3 regions of the Lacrimispora sp. 38-1 genome follow, and region 1 is predicted to be linked to each of the others. Evidence: riboswitches for the same ligand, from Rfam matches in the RefSeq annotation. Region 1 holds a riboswitch; each other region holds the start of a gene.

Region 1 (5,515 bases):
GTGTTCCAGCATATACTGTCCTGATTTTGAACCCCCTCCTGAAATCACATTAAAGACACCTGCCGGAATTACGTCCTGAATCAGCCTTGCAAGCTCAAATACACTTAAAGGCGTAGCACTTGAGGTCTTAAATACCGTACAGCAGCCGCTTGCAAGCACAGGCGCCAGCTTCCAGGCTGCCATTAAGAACGGAAAGTTCCATGGAACGATCTGGCCGACTACGCCGATGGGTTCTTTTAAAATAAGACTGAGCATATTGTCTCCCAGTATGCTTGCATTTCCTTCCTCTGCCATGATGCAGCCTGCGAAATAACGGAAATGCTGGGCCGCCAGCGGAATATCTACGTTTAATGTCTCTCTGACAGGCTTTCCATTGTCCAGAGTTTCAACCATAGCCAGATGTTCCTTGTTTGCATCAATAATATCTGCAATCTGATTTAAGATTGCCGCTCTCTGATTAACCGGAACATTCTTCCAGGTTTCAAAAGCTTTCCAGGCAGCTTTTACCGCCTCATCCACATCTTCCTTTGTCGCTTCTGCGCACTGTGCAAGAACTCTGCCGTCTGCCGGGCAGGTGACTGTAAATGTTTTTCCGTCAGAAGCAGGCTTCCATTGTCCTCCTATGAATAACTGATATGTATCCTGAAGTATAACGTCCTTCATATGCTTTTCCTCGCTTTTATTTTGATATATTTAATGACTTGTTATTGACCATAGTCATTTATATTCATTATAGCCTTCATTTTATAACTGTCAATTTAATTATTTTTTTCACATTTTATTGATATTTATTTATCTTTATGCGATTATTATTTAACAATATCAATTATTTTATTTGTTAAAACTTCATCATAAATAATCTGTTTATTTTAGAAAGCAATTTAGAATTAATATATGCTTCGTCTATCTTTTTCATAAAGGAATTCAATTAAAAGTGAATTATAAGATTGTTTTGATATGTTCTTAACGATTATAACAGTAATAGAATTTAGAGGAGCAATAAAAGCTGTTTAATTGCGATATTTATTTAACTAAGGTTGTAAAAAACTATATTTAAATGCAAAAATCGGGAAACCTCAGAATCAAGGTTTCCCGATTTTAATTAAGAAGCGGGTGATGGGAATCGAACCCACGTATCTAGCTTGGAAGGCTAGTGTTCTACCATTGAACTACACCCGCAAGGATTTCAGAAATATTTCAAACGTGCTTCGAGAAGCACAGTGCCCAAAGCCGGAATCGAACCAGCGACACGAGGATTTTCAGTCCTCTGCTCTACCAACTGAGCTATCTGGGCTTATTCTCCTGCAACATCAGTAATTCTACAAGATTTTCTCCCAATTGTCAAGACAAGTTTTATAAATTTCCGAAAAAAATATAAAATAATGATTTCTTATATATTGACTATATTATAAAAGTGTAATATTATAATTTTATAATATGAAAGGGGAATCATCATGTCCTTAAGCCACAGCATACTTGGTTTCTTATCTTACGGAAGCATGACCGGATACGATCTGGCCAAGGCTTTCGGTTCATCTGTCCGGTTTTTCTGGTACGCCCAGACCAGTCAGATATACTTGGAACTTAATAAACTGGAGAAGAAAGAATGTGTTACCTGCGAAATCATTATCCAGACAGAAAAGCCCAGCAAAAAACTTTATTCCATAACTCCAAAAGGAAAACAGGAATTTCTCCGCTGGCTTTCCCAGGAGAATGACGAATTCTCCAAGGGAAATAAAAATGCTTTTCTAATGAAAGTCTTCTTTTCCGGATGCCGGCCTCCCAAAGAGTGTATTGATATGCTGACTGACTTTATCAGCGACTGCAGCCATTATCAAAACGAGATGAAGCAGATCCCCGACAGCATCGGCCAGTACGGCAGTCAGGTGGAACCGGAACAAAAACTGTATTGGGAACTTTCCGCAGATTTTGGCTACAGCTATATTGAAATGTGTATAGACTGGGCCCGCAGATCTATTAAGAAACTGGAGGAACTGACATGAATGTCCTGATCATAAACGGTAGCCCCAAAGGCGAAAAAAGCAATTCCCTGAAGCTGACAGAAGCATTTATTGAGGGAATGAAAGAAGCATCACCTGTTCATACAGAAACCCTGACAGTTTCCAAACTGGACATCAAGCCGTGTGCAGGCTGCTTTCACTGCTGGAAGAATACCCCGGGGAAGTGCTGTATTTCCGATGACATGGCAATGGTGATAGGAAAGATTTTATCCGCTGATGTTGTTATATACAGCTTTCCGCTATATTATTTCGGACTGCCCTCCCAGTTAAAGGCGCTGATAGACAGACAGCTTCCCATGGTTTTACCTTTTATGGAAAAAGAAGCTCAAAATGGCTCTCATCCTTCCCGGTATGATATGACAAATAAACGTTATGCGCTGATCTCCACCTGTGGCTTCTATACGGCAGAAGGCAATTATGATGCCATTGATTCACAGTTTACCCACCATCTGGGTAAAGGCAGATATGAAACCATATACTGCGGACAGGGAGAACTTTTTCATATTCCTGAATTGAGAAACCGTACAGAAGAGTATTTAATGGCTGTCCGCGCTGCAGGCAGGGAGTTTGCTGACGGCAGAATAACCGGGGAAACAAAAAATCTGCTTTCTCAGCTTCTTTTTCCCAGAGACGTATTTGAACGTATGGCAGATGCCAGCTGGGGAATTGAGCCGCCAGATCAGACCCGGGTACAGGAGAAATCCCATCCTGCCATTACATTCACCAGACAGATGGCTGCACTCTACCGGAAGGATTCCTGGAACGGAAAAGATATGGTATTAGAAATGCATTATACCGATGAAAATAAAACAGCTCAGCTGATTATGGGAAAAGACGGCTGCAAGGTTTTAACCCGGGATTTTCAGCCATTTACCACCAGAATTTCAACTCCGCTTTCTGTGTGGATGAGCATTGCAGAGGGAGAAATCGACGGCCAGACTGCACTGATGAAGCATCTCTATCAGGTAGACGGCGATTTTCAGCTGTTAATTCACTGGGATGATTATCTGGGTTCCTCAGCAAAACCAGAAGTTCACCAGACTGTTCCCAAAAAAGAAAGCAACATGACTCTTATGCTGCTCCCATGGTTTCCTCTATGGTTTGCAGGCATTTATCATCCTGCTTTAGGCGGAATTCTTTCAGTTTTAGTCAGCGCAGCCATACCTTTCTTCTTTTTCCGGTATCAGCCCACCGTATTTGACGTGTTCTCAGGGTTTACGGCAGCGCTTCTTGGAGTACTGGCCATAACAGGATTTTCTCCCCAGATATTGGTGCCCGTATCCTATCTCCTGTTTGGGCTGATGTGGTCAGTGACAATATTTTTGAAAATTCCCCTGACCGCTTTTTATTCCATGAATGGATATGGAGGAGAAACCGCGTTAAAGAATCCTCTTTTTATAAAAACGAACCGGATCCTGACGGCTTGCTGGGGAATTCTATATCTGGCCACTCCTATGTGGACTTATCTGTTTCTTATTTCAGATTTTAAAGCACCTTTAAGTATCATCAACACAATACTTCCATTTCTTCTCGGCTGCTTTACCAAATGGTTCCAGAAATGGTATCCTGCCTGTTACGCAGCCGGAAAACAGCGGAAAATTCAATTGTAAAATCAATAATATTGTAATATAATACGAAAAGATGGGAATGAAGTTCTCCCTAAGGCAAGACCTTAAACCGCTTAATAAGCTGATGACTTCTGTGATGAAAACTCGCAGACGCATCAGCTTTTTTAATCAACTGCACAGAATGGAGAAAATTTTATGTTATTATCACTGGCACTTGTATTTCTTATTGGGATGACCCTTGGTTCACTTTTTCAAAAACTGAAACTTCCAAGTCTTCTGGGAATGATATTAACCGGAATGATACTGGGGCCTTATGCCCTCCGGCTTCTGGATCCCTCTCTCTTAGGTATATCTACGGAGCTGCGCCAGGTTGCACTGATTATTATACTGACCAGAGCCGGTTTAAATCTGGATATTCAGGATTTGAAAAAAGTCGGCCGTCCGGCTGTATTAATGTGTTTTATCCCTGCAAGCTGTGAGATTGCAGCAATGATGGTTTTTGCTCCGCTGTTTCTTGGTATCACGCGGCTTGAAGCAGCTATTATGGGAACCGTTGTGGCCGCAGTCTCACCCGCTGTTGTTGTGCCAAGAATGCTGAAACTAATCGAAACGGGTTATGGAACTAAAAAAAGCATTCCTCAGATTATTATGGCGGGCGCTTCCGTTGATGACGTTTACGTAATCGTATTATTCACCGCGTTTACCGGTCTTGCCGGCGGGAAAGCAATCACTCCTTCAGATTTTCTTACCATTCCCACCTCAATTGTGTTTGGCCTTTCAGGGGGTGCCGCTGCCGGTATGCTTCTGTCCGCTTTCTTTACCCGTATTCACTTAAGAGACAGCGCAAAGGTTTTACTGATTCTTTCCATCTCTTTCCTTCTTGTAACAGCGGAACATCAAGTTAAGGGAAACATTGGATTCTCCGGGCTTCTTGCCGTTATGGCGCTGGGTGCTGTTCTCAGACAGAAAAAATATGAATTATCCCGGCGGCTTTCCCTGAAGTTCTCCAAGCTCTGGGTTGCCGCCGAGGTTCTTCTGTTTGTTCTGGTTGGAGCCACTGTTAACATTCAATACGCGCTTAAAGCCGGGTTAATGGCTGTTATTCTGATTTTCTGCGTTATTATATTCCGGATGGCTGGTGTATTCCTGTGCCTGGTAAAAACGCCTTTATATAAAAAAGAACGGATTTTTACAGCATTCGCATATATGCCAAAAGCAACCGTACAGGCCGCCATAGGCGGAATTCCTCTGGCCATGGGACTTTCCTGCGGTAATATTGTTTTAACCGTGGCTGTTTTATCCATTCTGGTCACGGCTCCGCTCGGCGCTTTTCTCATAGACCGGACTTATAAAATTTTGCTGGAGAAAAATTAATAATAACAAATGCTGCGTTTAAGAACCGGATTTTTTTCCGTTTTTAAACGCAGCATTTCTAATCACAGGCTAAAGAAATTCCTTCAGCCGTTCCATATTATTTTCTTCAAATTTTAATAACCGTTTCATCAGTTCCACAATCTCTTTTTCAGCTTCTCCCTCATACTGGCGGATTCGCTTAATACAGTCAATAATTCCCCGAACACTGCCAAGTATCAGCATTTCTGCCATATGGGAGGCACTTTTGTCAACCATTGTCTTCATATCAATTGTAAAGTAGGTCATCACTTTCTGAAGTTGCCCTATTTCTTTTTCTTTGCACCCATTTTTGTTTAACAGTTCTTTTGCTTCCTCATGAATTCCTGTATATTCCTTCAGCTGCGAGTGAAGCTGCTTTTTGAAGGCCTCATTATCTGTCATTGGTAAAAGTTGGTGTAATGTTTCCACTCCCATCTGGGAATTCTGATAAATGAAATTAAGTAATTCTGCATCAGCGCTCATACCTGCACCTCTTTTCTTTTTTATTAGTATGAGACAAAAAAGAAGAATTTA
Region 2 (5,515 bases), on a different contig from region 1:
CAACGACTTCTTCTGCCGCTTCAAGCTGCTTTGTAATAGTGAGCCGTCCATCCTGCAGCCGGGTCAGGCTTAAAATATTTTCAACCAGAGAATGCAGCCAGTCCGCATCTTTATGGATACCTACTGCAAGGTTATATCTTGGATCCAGTGGTTCAGTCATGTCCATAAGCATCTCTGATGTGCCCATAATACCGGAAAGCGGCGTGCGCAGATCATGAGAAATGGCCCGCAGGAGATTACTGCGGTATCGCTCCTGGATGGTTTCCTCTCTTGATTCCTGCTGCTGCCTGGCGCTGCGAAAACGATCCATGGCAAGTGCTGTGCTTTCAATCATGGAACGAAGCAGACGTTTTTGAGGTTCTCCCATGGAAACTGCATGTTCTTTTGGTATTCTAAGGATGCCAAGTATAGATTCTCTGCCGTAAATTGGCCAGTCGTAAAACTCGCTTCCTATGGCATAACCGCTCCTCAGACCTTCAATACGGTGCTTCAGTTCAGTAGGATCGTCCACTTTTCTTCGAACCTGTTTATTGCCGCTTAACTGCTGAATAAAGCTCTGCTCCGGCTGACCGCTTTCGTCAAAGCACAAACAGGCAGCGCGGCAATTCATAATACCGCTGATGGTTTCCGTGGTGATACTTGCAATATCGGATATATCAGCGGCATCCGTTAATCGGTTGGTAAGATGAAACAGTGCACTTGTTTCCGCTTCTTTTTCCTTTGATTCCAAAGCGTTTTGTTTTACTTTTGAAGTAAGTGTGCTTGTGATAATTGCTGTGATTGTCATAATACCAAATGTTATAAAATAAGTAGGATCGCTTACAGAAAAAGTATAGTAAGGCTCTGTAAAAAAATAATTAAAAGTGAAGGTGGCAACAACGGCTGCCACAAGACCGTAAGTATATCCTCTTGTATAGCGGGCAGTTATTAAAATAGAAAGAAGATAAACAATAACGATGTTTGTTTCAGGAAAGCCAATCATTAAAAAAATCCAGCCGATACCAGTAGCAGCGGCAATAATTACCGACGTTATTAATATATATTTTATTATTTCTTTAAAATCCTTATTTTTAAGGGATTTCACAATTACTGCCTCCGTAATTAAAGATTTTTTGTAAAGTAATAGCGCTTTCCTGTTACCGGATAATTCTCTAATGTGAAGACTTCCCTGTATCCATGTTTTTTATAAAATAAAGGTGCCTGAAAACTGAAGGTATCTAAAAATGAATACTTACAACCCCGTTCTACAGCAGTTTTTTCTGCCTGTTCTAAAATTTTACTTCCGATCTGCTGTCCCCGCAATTCTTTGCTCACCCAGAGATACTTTACGGATAACCAGTTACCATGGGTGCTGCCGATTAGTCCAGCAATCTTTCTGCCTGCTTCGTCCTGAAGATAGATACCCAGATCCCTGGGGTTTTTGTCTTCAATTCTTTCTAAGTTATATTCCAGCAAGCCTTCAAAGATATATTTTTGATCCGCCTCATTAATGGTATCTGTTATTTCAAAATTCATTGGTTTTATTCTCCTTTATGCTTAAGCATTTCAAATTATTTCTTTATGAGAGCATATCACATTTAGAAACAGGATTCTACCGTTTTTATACAGTTATTTACAGTAGTATCTTTAATGTTACAATCAAGAATAAAGAAAAGTGATGGTGAAATCAACTTGACAAGGATTTAAAAAGAAAGTAAACTTAGTACTATTATTGTACTGGGAATGAGGCTCTCCCTGGATCTTGATATCCAAACCGCACTTTGCTGATGGCTTCTGTATATTTATGCTAAATATACGGAAGTGATCAGTTATTTTTTTGTTAAGGAGTAAACTTACAATGTTTAAAGAAAAGTTAAAAAATTTAAGGCAGCTTTTTATTTTAGGGATTTGTGCAGTAGTAATTGGAACTGTAGTAGGAGCGCTGGACGCAGGATTTGGTGAAATATTAATTTTTTTAACCGGGGTCCGGGAGCACTTTTTTTTTCCGCTCATCTTATTTTTACCGGCAGCAGGAGTTGTAATAGCAAAATCATATTTCCGGGTTGGTGGAAAATGTGTAAAAGGAATGGGGCTCATCTTTGAGGTCGGTCATGGTGAGGAAGATGTGATTCCGCTGCGATTAATACCTTTAACGGTAATCGGGACATGGATGACCCATCTCTTTGGCGGCAGTGCCGGACGTGAAGGCGTTGCAGTACAGATTGGCGCAACGTTTTCCCATTGGGTAGGGCGAAAAATGAACATGGTGTCTGATTCAAAGATATTTCTGGTAACAGGAATGGCAGCCGGATTTTCCGGATTATTTCAGACACCTGTAGCAGCGTGCTTTTTCGCACTTGAAGTTTTAATTGCAGGTTCTTTACAGTATACGGCTTTATTTCCGGCAATCATTGCAGCCTTTGTGGCGAATGTGGTTTCCAGAGGATTGGGGCTGGAGAAATTTCATTATGATCTTCAGACACAAATACAAATGAATCCTGTATTTATCATAAAAATGATTATGTTAGGGATCATTTTTGGTTTAGTGGGCGCAATGTTTGCACACGGATTAAAACTGGTAAAGGACAGATTGAATAAAATATTTGAGAGTCCGGTCAGAAAAATAATCATAGTAGGAACAATTCTGGTAATTTTGTTTATTCTGTCAGGAATGGGGCGGTATTCCGGCCTGGGAACAAATTTGATTTCTGCAAGCTTTCATGGAAATAAGATTTATCAGTGGGATTGGATTTTAAAATTTGTTTTAACAATTATTACATTGGCAGCAGGTTATCAGGGAGGAGAAGTTACGCCTTTGTTTGCGATCGGATCAAGTCTGGGAGCTGCTTTAGCCGTATTGGTTGGTTTGCCCGTTGAATTTGCTGCCGCATTGGGTTATACGGCAGTTTTCGGCAGTGCTACCAATACTCTTTTAGCTCCGGTTTTTATAGGAGCAGAGGTTTTTGGATATTCTTATGTGCCGTATTTTTTCATGGTATGCTGCGTGGCTTATGTATTTAATGATAACAAGTCGATTTATGCTGCACAGAAGAATTTGCAGGATATGCTGTAATATGATACTTGTGTTTATTTATTTATAGATAAAAAAGGCTGACTTCTTTCACGGAGTCAGCCTTTTTTACTTGAAATCTTGACGATTTCTTGACATCTGTCATACCGAATTGACACCCTCTTGACACCTTTTTTGTTATCATTATGATTGCAATAAACAATTCGGCCGTATTGGTTAATTAAAAAAGGAGTTGAGAGAAATGGGAATCGTACTGGTGTTATCAGGCTGTATCGGCCTGGCTTTGCTGATTTACTTATTCTATATTTTATTTCGAGGTGAGAATTTATGAAAATGATAATCCTTCAGGACATTTTATTTATTGTCCTTCTTATCGGATTTTCCATTCCTCAGGGCATCTATATATATAAGGTAATGACCGGTCAGAAAGTGTTTCTGACCCGCATGCTTGCGCCTGTGGAGAATGGAATCTATAAGCTCATGGGAGTAAAAAGCGATGAAGAAATGGGGGCAAAGAGATATGCTCTTTCAGCTCTTATATTCAGTGGAATCGGTTTTATCTTCCTCTGGCTTGTGCAAATGCTGCAGGGCGTTCTGCCGTTTAATGCAGCAGGAATAAAAGGTACAAGCTGGCATCTGGCCTTTAACACGGCCGCAAGCTTTGTATCCAATACCAACTGGCAGGCGTATTCCGGCGAAACAGGTCTGACTTATTTAACTCAATTTTTAGGGCTCACCGTTCAGAATTTTGTCTCGGCAGCAACGGGAATAGCGGTCTTATTTGCCCTGACCAGAGGTTTTGTTGTGAGAGAGAAAAAGACAATCGGCAGTTTTTGGGTGGATCTGACCAGATCTACGCTCTATGTACTTCTTCCATTATCGATTATCCTTGCCATAGTGCTGGTTTCACAGGGAGTTGTGCAGACCTTTGGACCATATAAAGATGTTGCCATGCTGGAAAACGGGGCTGCACAGACCATTCCCCTGGGACCTGCGGCAAGCCAGATCGCCATTAAACAGCTTGGAACAAACGGCGGCGGATTTTTTGGAGCCAATTCGGCCTTTCCCCTTGAAAATCCGACGGCATTTTCAAATCTTCTTCAGGTGCTGTCCATTCTTCTGATTCCGGCATCGCTGTGTGTGTCCTTTGGAAAAGCGGTAAAGGACAGCAGGCAGGGAAGAGTCATCTATATCGTCATGATGTTTTTGTTTGCAGTTTCTCTTATGGCGGTAACTGCCAGTGAGCAGTTTGCAGCTCCGGTCTTTGCAGGAGCAGCAGCCTCTGCAGGCATGGAAGGAAAAGAGGTAATCCATGGAACAGGAGCGTCGTCCTTATGGGCGGTGGCAACCACCGCAGCTTCAAACGGTTCGGTAAACGCCATGCATGACAGCTTCACTCCGCTTGGCGGCATGGTTTTAATGTTCCTGATGCAGCTGGGAGAAATTGTCTTTGGCGGTGTGGGAAGCGGTCTTTACGGAATGCTGGCATTTGTCCTTCTTACCGTGTTTATTGCAGGACTGATGGTGGGCAGGACACCGGAATATCTGGGAAAAAAGGTGGAACCTTACGATATGAAGATGGTTTGCCTGCTTGTGCTCGTTCCGCCGTTAGTAACGCTGATTGGTACCGCTGCTGCGGTTTCTATGCCTGCCGCTTCGTCATGGCTGACCAACTCAGGCGCTCACGGTTTTTCTGAGATTTTATACGCCTTCTCATCAATGGGAAATAACAATGGCAGTGCTTTTGCCGGTTTTAACGCAAATACCGTTTTTACCAATGTATCCGGTGGTATCATTATGCTGCTGGCCCGTTTCATACCGATGACTGCCGCAATTTGCCTTGCCGGAAATATGGCAGGGAAGAAAACAGTGGCTGGCGGCGAGGGGACATTATCAACCAGCAACGCCATGTTTGCAGGGCTTTTAATCGGGGTAATCTTTATCATCGGAGCGCTGAGCTTTTTACCGGCGCTGGCCCTTGGTCCGATTGCCGATTATTTTACGATGCGATAGAATGAGGTGATCAAAATGGAAAAGAAAAGTGTAAATAAAAATATTTTTGAGGACGCGCTGAAACAATCCTTTGTAAAGCTGGCTCCCGGCATACAAGTGAAAAATCCTGTTATGCTGGTAGTCTATATCGGTGCGATTCTGACAACCGCTCTTTATATCCTGTCATTTATGGGAATCAAAGATGAGAACGGAGGCTATATCCTGGCCATATCACTCATTTTGTGGTTTACCGTTCTGTTTGCAAACTTTGCAGAAGCCATTGCCGAAGGGCGGGGGCGGGCGCAGGCCGATACTCTTCGTAAGGCGCGTAAGGATGTCAGGGCGAGGAAGCTTAAGGCGGCAGGAAATGTAGACGAATATACAGAAGTATTATCTGCCGGACTGAAAAAAGGAGATATTGTTTTCGTAAAAGCCGGAGAGCAGATTCCAATGGATGGGGAGGTAATCGACGGTGCAGCATCTGTGGACGAAAGTGCAATTACCGGTGAATCG
Region 3 (5,515 bases), on a different contig from region 1:
CTGTTGGAATCAGATTAATTCCATCCATTGTCTGATTTACCTTTGTTATTGAATGTACATCGACCTTGTAATCTTTGTACTCCTCTGGCATAAATTCTTTAAATTTCTCTGCCACTACTTCCTTGAATAATTCATAATTCATAATAAATTTTCCTCCTGATTTTCTCTTAATTTAACTTCCTGTTACACAAATAATCTTGGTGGGGCACGCACCATTATTGAAAGACTCCTTTCTATCTCCTGAAACAAAAAATGCTGGATTTCTCCAGCAAAAAAGACCGCATAATATGCGGCCTTCTCAATTTTTTCTTATGAACTTGATTTGTTATTTATAGATTTATTTTCTGACCAACAGTTTTTTGTAAAAATGATCAACACAAATTGCGCCAAACGGGGCTGTTATTAAAATGGATAATACCGCTACTGTTAATACCTGCTGCCCACAAGCAAGTCCCATAGCAAGTGGTACGGCACCTATTGCTGCTTGAACTGTAGCTTTCGGTGTATATGCAACCATACAAAACATTCTTTCTTTTCTTGTAAGCTTCGTTTTAATCAAACAAACTAAAACTCCAAACATTCTAAAAATCAAAGCTCCCAATACAATTATTACTGCCAATAATCCGGCTTTTATAGCATATTGCAAATCAACAGTTGCTCCAACTAATACAAATAATAATACTTCTGCAGCTACCCATAATTTATTATATTTTACAGAAAGTCTTTTTGCCAAAATATTATGTTTCTGATAGATTGCTATACCCATACTCATAATCGCAAGCAATCCAGAAATTGGAACAATTCCTTCTAATCTGTTCTGTAATTCAACTAAAAGACAGGAAATGCTGAGAATAATGATTAATTTCACTGTATCTCTCATATGAAATTTCCGAAAAAAAATAGTTAAACCAAGTCCTACTAATACGCCTGTTACGATGCCAAGTAAAATAGCTATTGGTATTTGCAAAAAATTTGTTACTGATACTTCTCCTCCTGTTGCTAATGAAGTAAAAGCAGTAAACAAAACAATAACAAATACATCATCTACAGAAGCACCAGCTAATATTAACTGAGGGATACTTCTTTCTTTTCCATATCCTTCTTCCATAATTTTAATCATTCTTGGCACAATAACTGCTGGAGATACTGCTGCTATTACACTTCCCATTATCGCAGCTTCCAAATAAGTGATTCCTAATACTCTTGGTGCAATCACTAGAACACCTATTATTTCAAAACATGCTGGGACAAAACACATTAAGATTGCTGGTCTACCAACCTTTTTCAAATCAGAAATATCTAATGATAGCCCAGCTCTTGTCAATATGATAATTAAGGCTAACTGTCTCATATCTGGAGAAATCTCTAGTATAGATGAATCCAAAAGATTTAAAGCATAGGGACTTAAAATCATTCCTGTAAGAATCATTCCAAGCAAACTGGGGAGCTTGAGCTTGTTAAATATTTTGCCTAAGGTAAGGCCTAGTAAAAAAATGAGTGCTAAACTTGTAAGCATAAAATCCTCCTTATATTGCAGAAATTAAAAAAGCTGATAATTTCTGCGTAATTTTCGCAGAAGTCATCAGCATAAATGCGGTTTAGGTATATTACCAGGGGAGAACTTCATTCCCAACAATTGAGATAGTATCACAATTTTAGCACAATTGCAATTGCTATTTGTAACTTGTTAGTCTATGCACCAAATATGATCATGTAGACTCCAACTATACAAAGTAGAACGGAAACATACTTCTGAAAATTATCCTTACTCATTTTTTTAATAATTCGATTTGCACAAAATGTTCCGAAAATCATAGCTGCTCCCATCAAGACTCCTGTAAAAGCTGCTTCTAAACTAATGTTCATCAATTTCCCATATACAATAGTCTTGACTATGTGCATCACTGTTGCTGTAGATGCCTCACTTGCAATATAAGCTACTGGTGGTAATCCTAAGGAAAGAAAAATAGCTGCTCCTAATGGTCCGGCACTCCCTGCAAGCCCTGACAGCAATCCTACAAAACATCCTCCAAAAATCAAAGTTTTCGTACCACCTTTAAACTCAATCTTTTTCACTGTTTTAATAGCTACCATTCCAATAAGGACTGCACCTATAAACCGTGTTACCATGTCTTTAGGAAGTATTGAAAATCCAAAAGCACCAAGTATCGATAATGGAATCGCTCCAACACAAAACAGACCAACGAACTTCCATTTAATTTCTTTAAAACCAAATGCCATTCTCGAAAGATTTCCGATTAGCTGTGCTATAGTCAGGACTGGTACTGCAACTTCGGCACCTACATAAACTGTAACTACAGGAAGCAATAATAATGCACCGCCAAATCCTGCGGCTCCCGATACAAAAGCAGCTAAAAAGCTAGCTATTATTAATATAATGTATTCCAAAGCTTTCACTCCATTAAATTTATTTATTGCAGATATTATAGCACAACATAATACCTATTTCACTTAGTAATAATTTTTTCCTGTAATATCAGTTTCGACTAATTCATTCTATTTTGTATAAAAGAAAACAAAAATTCTATTAGACCTGTTTCTATATTCACGTTACCCATACCATGATTTGTTACATATAACTTAACCTGATCAATATCCTGCTTTGAGAATTCCCAAGTCTGCACTGTATGTGACCAATTACCAGCTTCACCTTTCACATTGTACATTGCTGCTTCCAGAGTATCTTTGTAAGTCACATCACTTCTCCACTTTGAAGTTGCTTCTAATCCACCATATACAAAATCTTTCTGAAAATAATCTGCGGCAATAAACCTTACATATTGTTTCTTCCCATCAAAGTCCATCGGACTTTCTACGGTTGCATCTGTATCAACTATTGTAACTTTAACCTGCTTCTCAGTCGTATTATTTCTGCTATCAGTCGTAGTATAGGCAATTACCAATTCTCCTGAACTTGTGAAGCTTGTGAACATTGAAGGTGAATAGTTTTTTACCCTGATCTGCGTTGTCCCATCCTCTCGATCTATCGATTTTACTGTTCGAAGTAACTCAGCCTCAGTTATCACACCGGTTTTCGCTTCATATAAAGTAAAATACCTGTCACTGCATGTCAGCTCCGGTGCATAATCCCATATAGCATGAAAATAAAAGGTATATCCATCTACAATTGTCAGATTTCGAATCTGCTGTCTTTCAGAATAACTTGCAGAATAAGCATTGGCATCCGTATTCCATCCAAGGTAAGTACAAGGATGTGCCGGTGGTGTAAAACTCATTGCTGGCAATGTATATGTTTGATCATACTTACAAGTCATTGTTGTCATTGTCCCACTTCCACCGTTTGGATAAAATACAATGTAATACGTGTTTGCTTCTGCATTTGCAGTTAATGCTGTATTTCCTACCACAGTAAAGGAATACCTCTTGCTAGCAGAAGTATAAGTACCACTCCAATTCTTCCACGTATAACCTGTTTTCACAGCTGCATCCACTGTAGAAGTTGCTCCATAATAATAACTGCCACCACCAGACACACTTTCAATTCCAGTACCATCACTTACACTTACTATATACTTCTTCCTCGAAATATAGATATAGTGGTTCTTTGCCTCTATCACAGTATACTTACTGATTGAAGTTGCATTGTAACAATCATTTCCCCCGTATGACCATTCAAAACTAGAACCATAATACAGATTTTGACTTTTTGCCAGTCCCCAATCTCCACTATAATTTCCGTTAGCATCCTGATATTTCACAAACACATTCTGCACATATTGCTTTCTAGTAACAGAAACATAGGACGTTTTATCTTGCTTCGCTGTATAGGAAATACTTGCAGCATTATAGCAAGCATCTGCATTTCTTGACCATGAAACGGTCTCTCCATAAACATAATCCTTGTTAATTACTACACTATATCCTCCATAATCACCATCAACATTCTGATATCTTACATATACAACCTGCCTGGATTTTAATTCTGTCACATAATTAATAGTCTTATTAAAATAACTGTGCAGGGAGCTTGGATTGCTCCACGGTGCAGCGTTCGCTATACCGTTATAATCTGTATAGACACTTCCCCAGAAGTTTCCGTAATCATCCATAGAACCACTGTTTGTACGATTTCCGTACTTGTCAATTTTGACAGTAATCATGCAACTGTCTACAATTAAATACCCTCCATTTATAATGAATTCGTTATACGCAGTCCGGTTTGTCTGCGCCAATTTTGATTTCACATAACTAAGATTAATCCTACATAAATCATAAATGTATCCGTCTGAATACACTTCATTTACTGTTTCTACCGTGTACCCAGACAAATTAAAGTAAATATATGTGGATTGCGAACTTGTATTTACCCTCATGCGATAACCAATGGTACTCCAATGTGTTGTACTAACATTGGCTGTTGCTGCTTTTCCCCTTGTCGCGTAATAGAAATAACCATCTTTAAACACAATGCCTGATCCATAATTATTATAAAAATCAACGGCATTATTAAAGTTTCCAGCCCTAACTTCTTGGGGCGGGACTACTACGGCAATTCCTATTATTGACAAAAAGAAAAACAGACTGAGTAAGCCTGTTTTCCATGATTTCTTCATTTATTCAATTCCTCCTAAAATACAAATGCTGACCAATTGTAACACACCGTTTTATTGGTTCCATCCGGATTCTGCTTTCCCGAGCTGTAAGTTCCTACAAAAGAATACAGATTTCCACCATCTCTTAAATCAACTTCTGGTAATACATCATACAGTGCATATCCTTTACTGGTAATACTGACTTCCATATACTCAATACCTTGCCCCTCCAAATATACTATGATTTTTTCTTTCAGCTCTGCATCAGTCATGGTACCACTCTTCCAGCTTTCAATCATACTATCTATATCTGCTTTTTGAGCAGCTGTTATATCTCCCTTTGCTGTTTCAGAAGATTTCCATCCCTCTGAAATTGGAACGTACTTGTTTTCCAGTACTGGAGTTATTGTTGCTGGTGGTGTTGTAGGTACCGTTGCTTCTGATTCCTCTGATTTCTTCTCTTTTGTTTCTTTCTCATCAGAAACTTCATCGTTTGTTTTTGTAACATCCTTATTTTCTACTTCTGGTTTCTCTGTCGATTTGCTTTCTACCGCAGAAGCTACTTCTGTTGCCTCATTGGTAGTATTCTCTGTAGCTGTTGACTCTTCTGTTACAGTATCTGTTCTTACTTCTTTTATCTCAGATTCCTTTGTTATTTGAGTATCTATAGTATCCGTATCTACGACTACCTTAACTGGATCATCTTTTGAATCCAAATTGCTATAAATCATAATACCAGCAACCATTAATGACAGTAGAAAAACTGCAATCACTGGTTTCAAGTGGTTCTTCCAAAACTTCTTTAACGGCTCTTTCATCCAAATCCTCCTTCTAATTTCATCTTGCCCCACCAACTGGCACAGTGTATTGCTCCATAATTACCGTTCGCTTTACAGAAACTTTCCCTTCTGTTCCAATGGGATGTGTATATTTTTCAATCA

The links. Region 1 has a riboswitch for fluoride ahead of V7D18_RS03215 (cation:proton antiporter). Riboswitches for the same ligand answer to the same signal wherever they lie in the genome.
Region 2: another riboswitch for fluoride. It lies ahead of V7D18_RS20550 (chloride channel protein); the one in region 1 lies ahead of V7D18_RS03215 (cation:proton antiporter).
Region 3: another riboswitch for fluoride. It lies ahead of V7D18_RS05165 (cation:proton antiporter); the one in region 1 lies ahead of V7D18_RS03215 (cation:proton antiporter).

What each region holds. Positions count from the first base shown of each region.
Region 1 covers NZ_JBANEW010000011.1:124,320-129,834, reverse strand. The annotation lists gene V7D18_RS03240 (aldehyde dehydrogenase family protein) at 1-663, opposite strand, end outside; tRNA gene V7D18_RS03235 (tRNA-Gly) at 1,109-1,179, opposite strand; tRNA gene V7D18_RS03230 (tRNA-Phe) at 1,222-1,294, opposite strand; gene V7D18_RS03225 (PadR family transcriptional regulator) at 1,455-2,003, shown strand; gene V7D18_RS03220 (NAD(P)H-dependent oxidoreductase) at 2,000-3,631, shown strand; fluoride riboswitch at 3,656-3,730, shown strand; gene V7D18_RS03215 (cation:proton antiporter) at 3,785-4,963, shown strand; gene V7D18_RS03210 (hypothetical protein) at 5,033-5,464, opposite strand.
Region 2 covers NZ_JBANEW010000069.1:7,138-12,652, reverse strand. The annotation lists gene V7D18_RS20560 (sensor histidine kinase) at 1-1,084, opposite strand, end outside; gene V7D18_RS20555 (GNAT family N-acetyltransferase) at 1,102-1,515, opposite strand; fluoride riboswitch at 1,710-1,783, shown strand; gene V7D18_RS20550 (chloride channel protein) at 1,838-3,052, shown strand; gene kdpA (potassium-transporting ATPase subunit KdpA) at 3,338-5,023, shown strand; gene kdpB (potassium-transporting ATPase subunit KdpB) at 5,039-5,515, shown strand, end outside.
Region 3 covers NZ_JBANEW010000027.1:4,152-9,666, reverse strand. The annotation lists gene V7D18_RS05170 (DUF5688 family protein) at 1-142, opposite strand, end outside; gene V7D18_RS05165 (cation:proton antiporter) at 338-1,516, opposite strand; fluoride riboswitch at 1,567-1,640, opposite strand; gene V7D18_RS05160 (sulfite exporter TauE/SafE family protein) at 1,693-2,409, opposite strand; gene V7D18_RS05155 (InlB B-repeat-containing protein) at 2,508-4,595, opposite strand; gene V7D18_RS05150 (hypothetical protein) at 4,610-5,392, opposite strand; gene V7D18_RS05145 (hypothetical protein) at 5,412-5,515, opposite strand, start outside.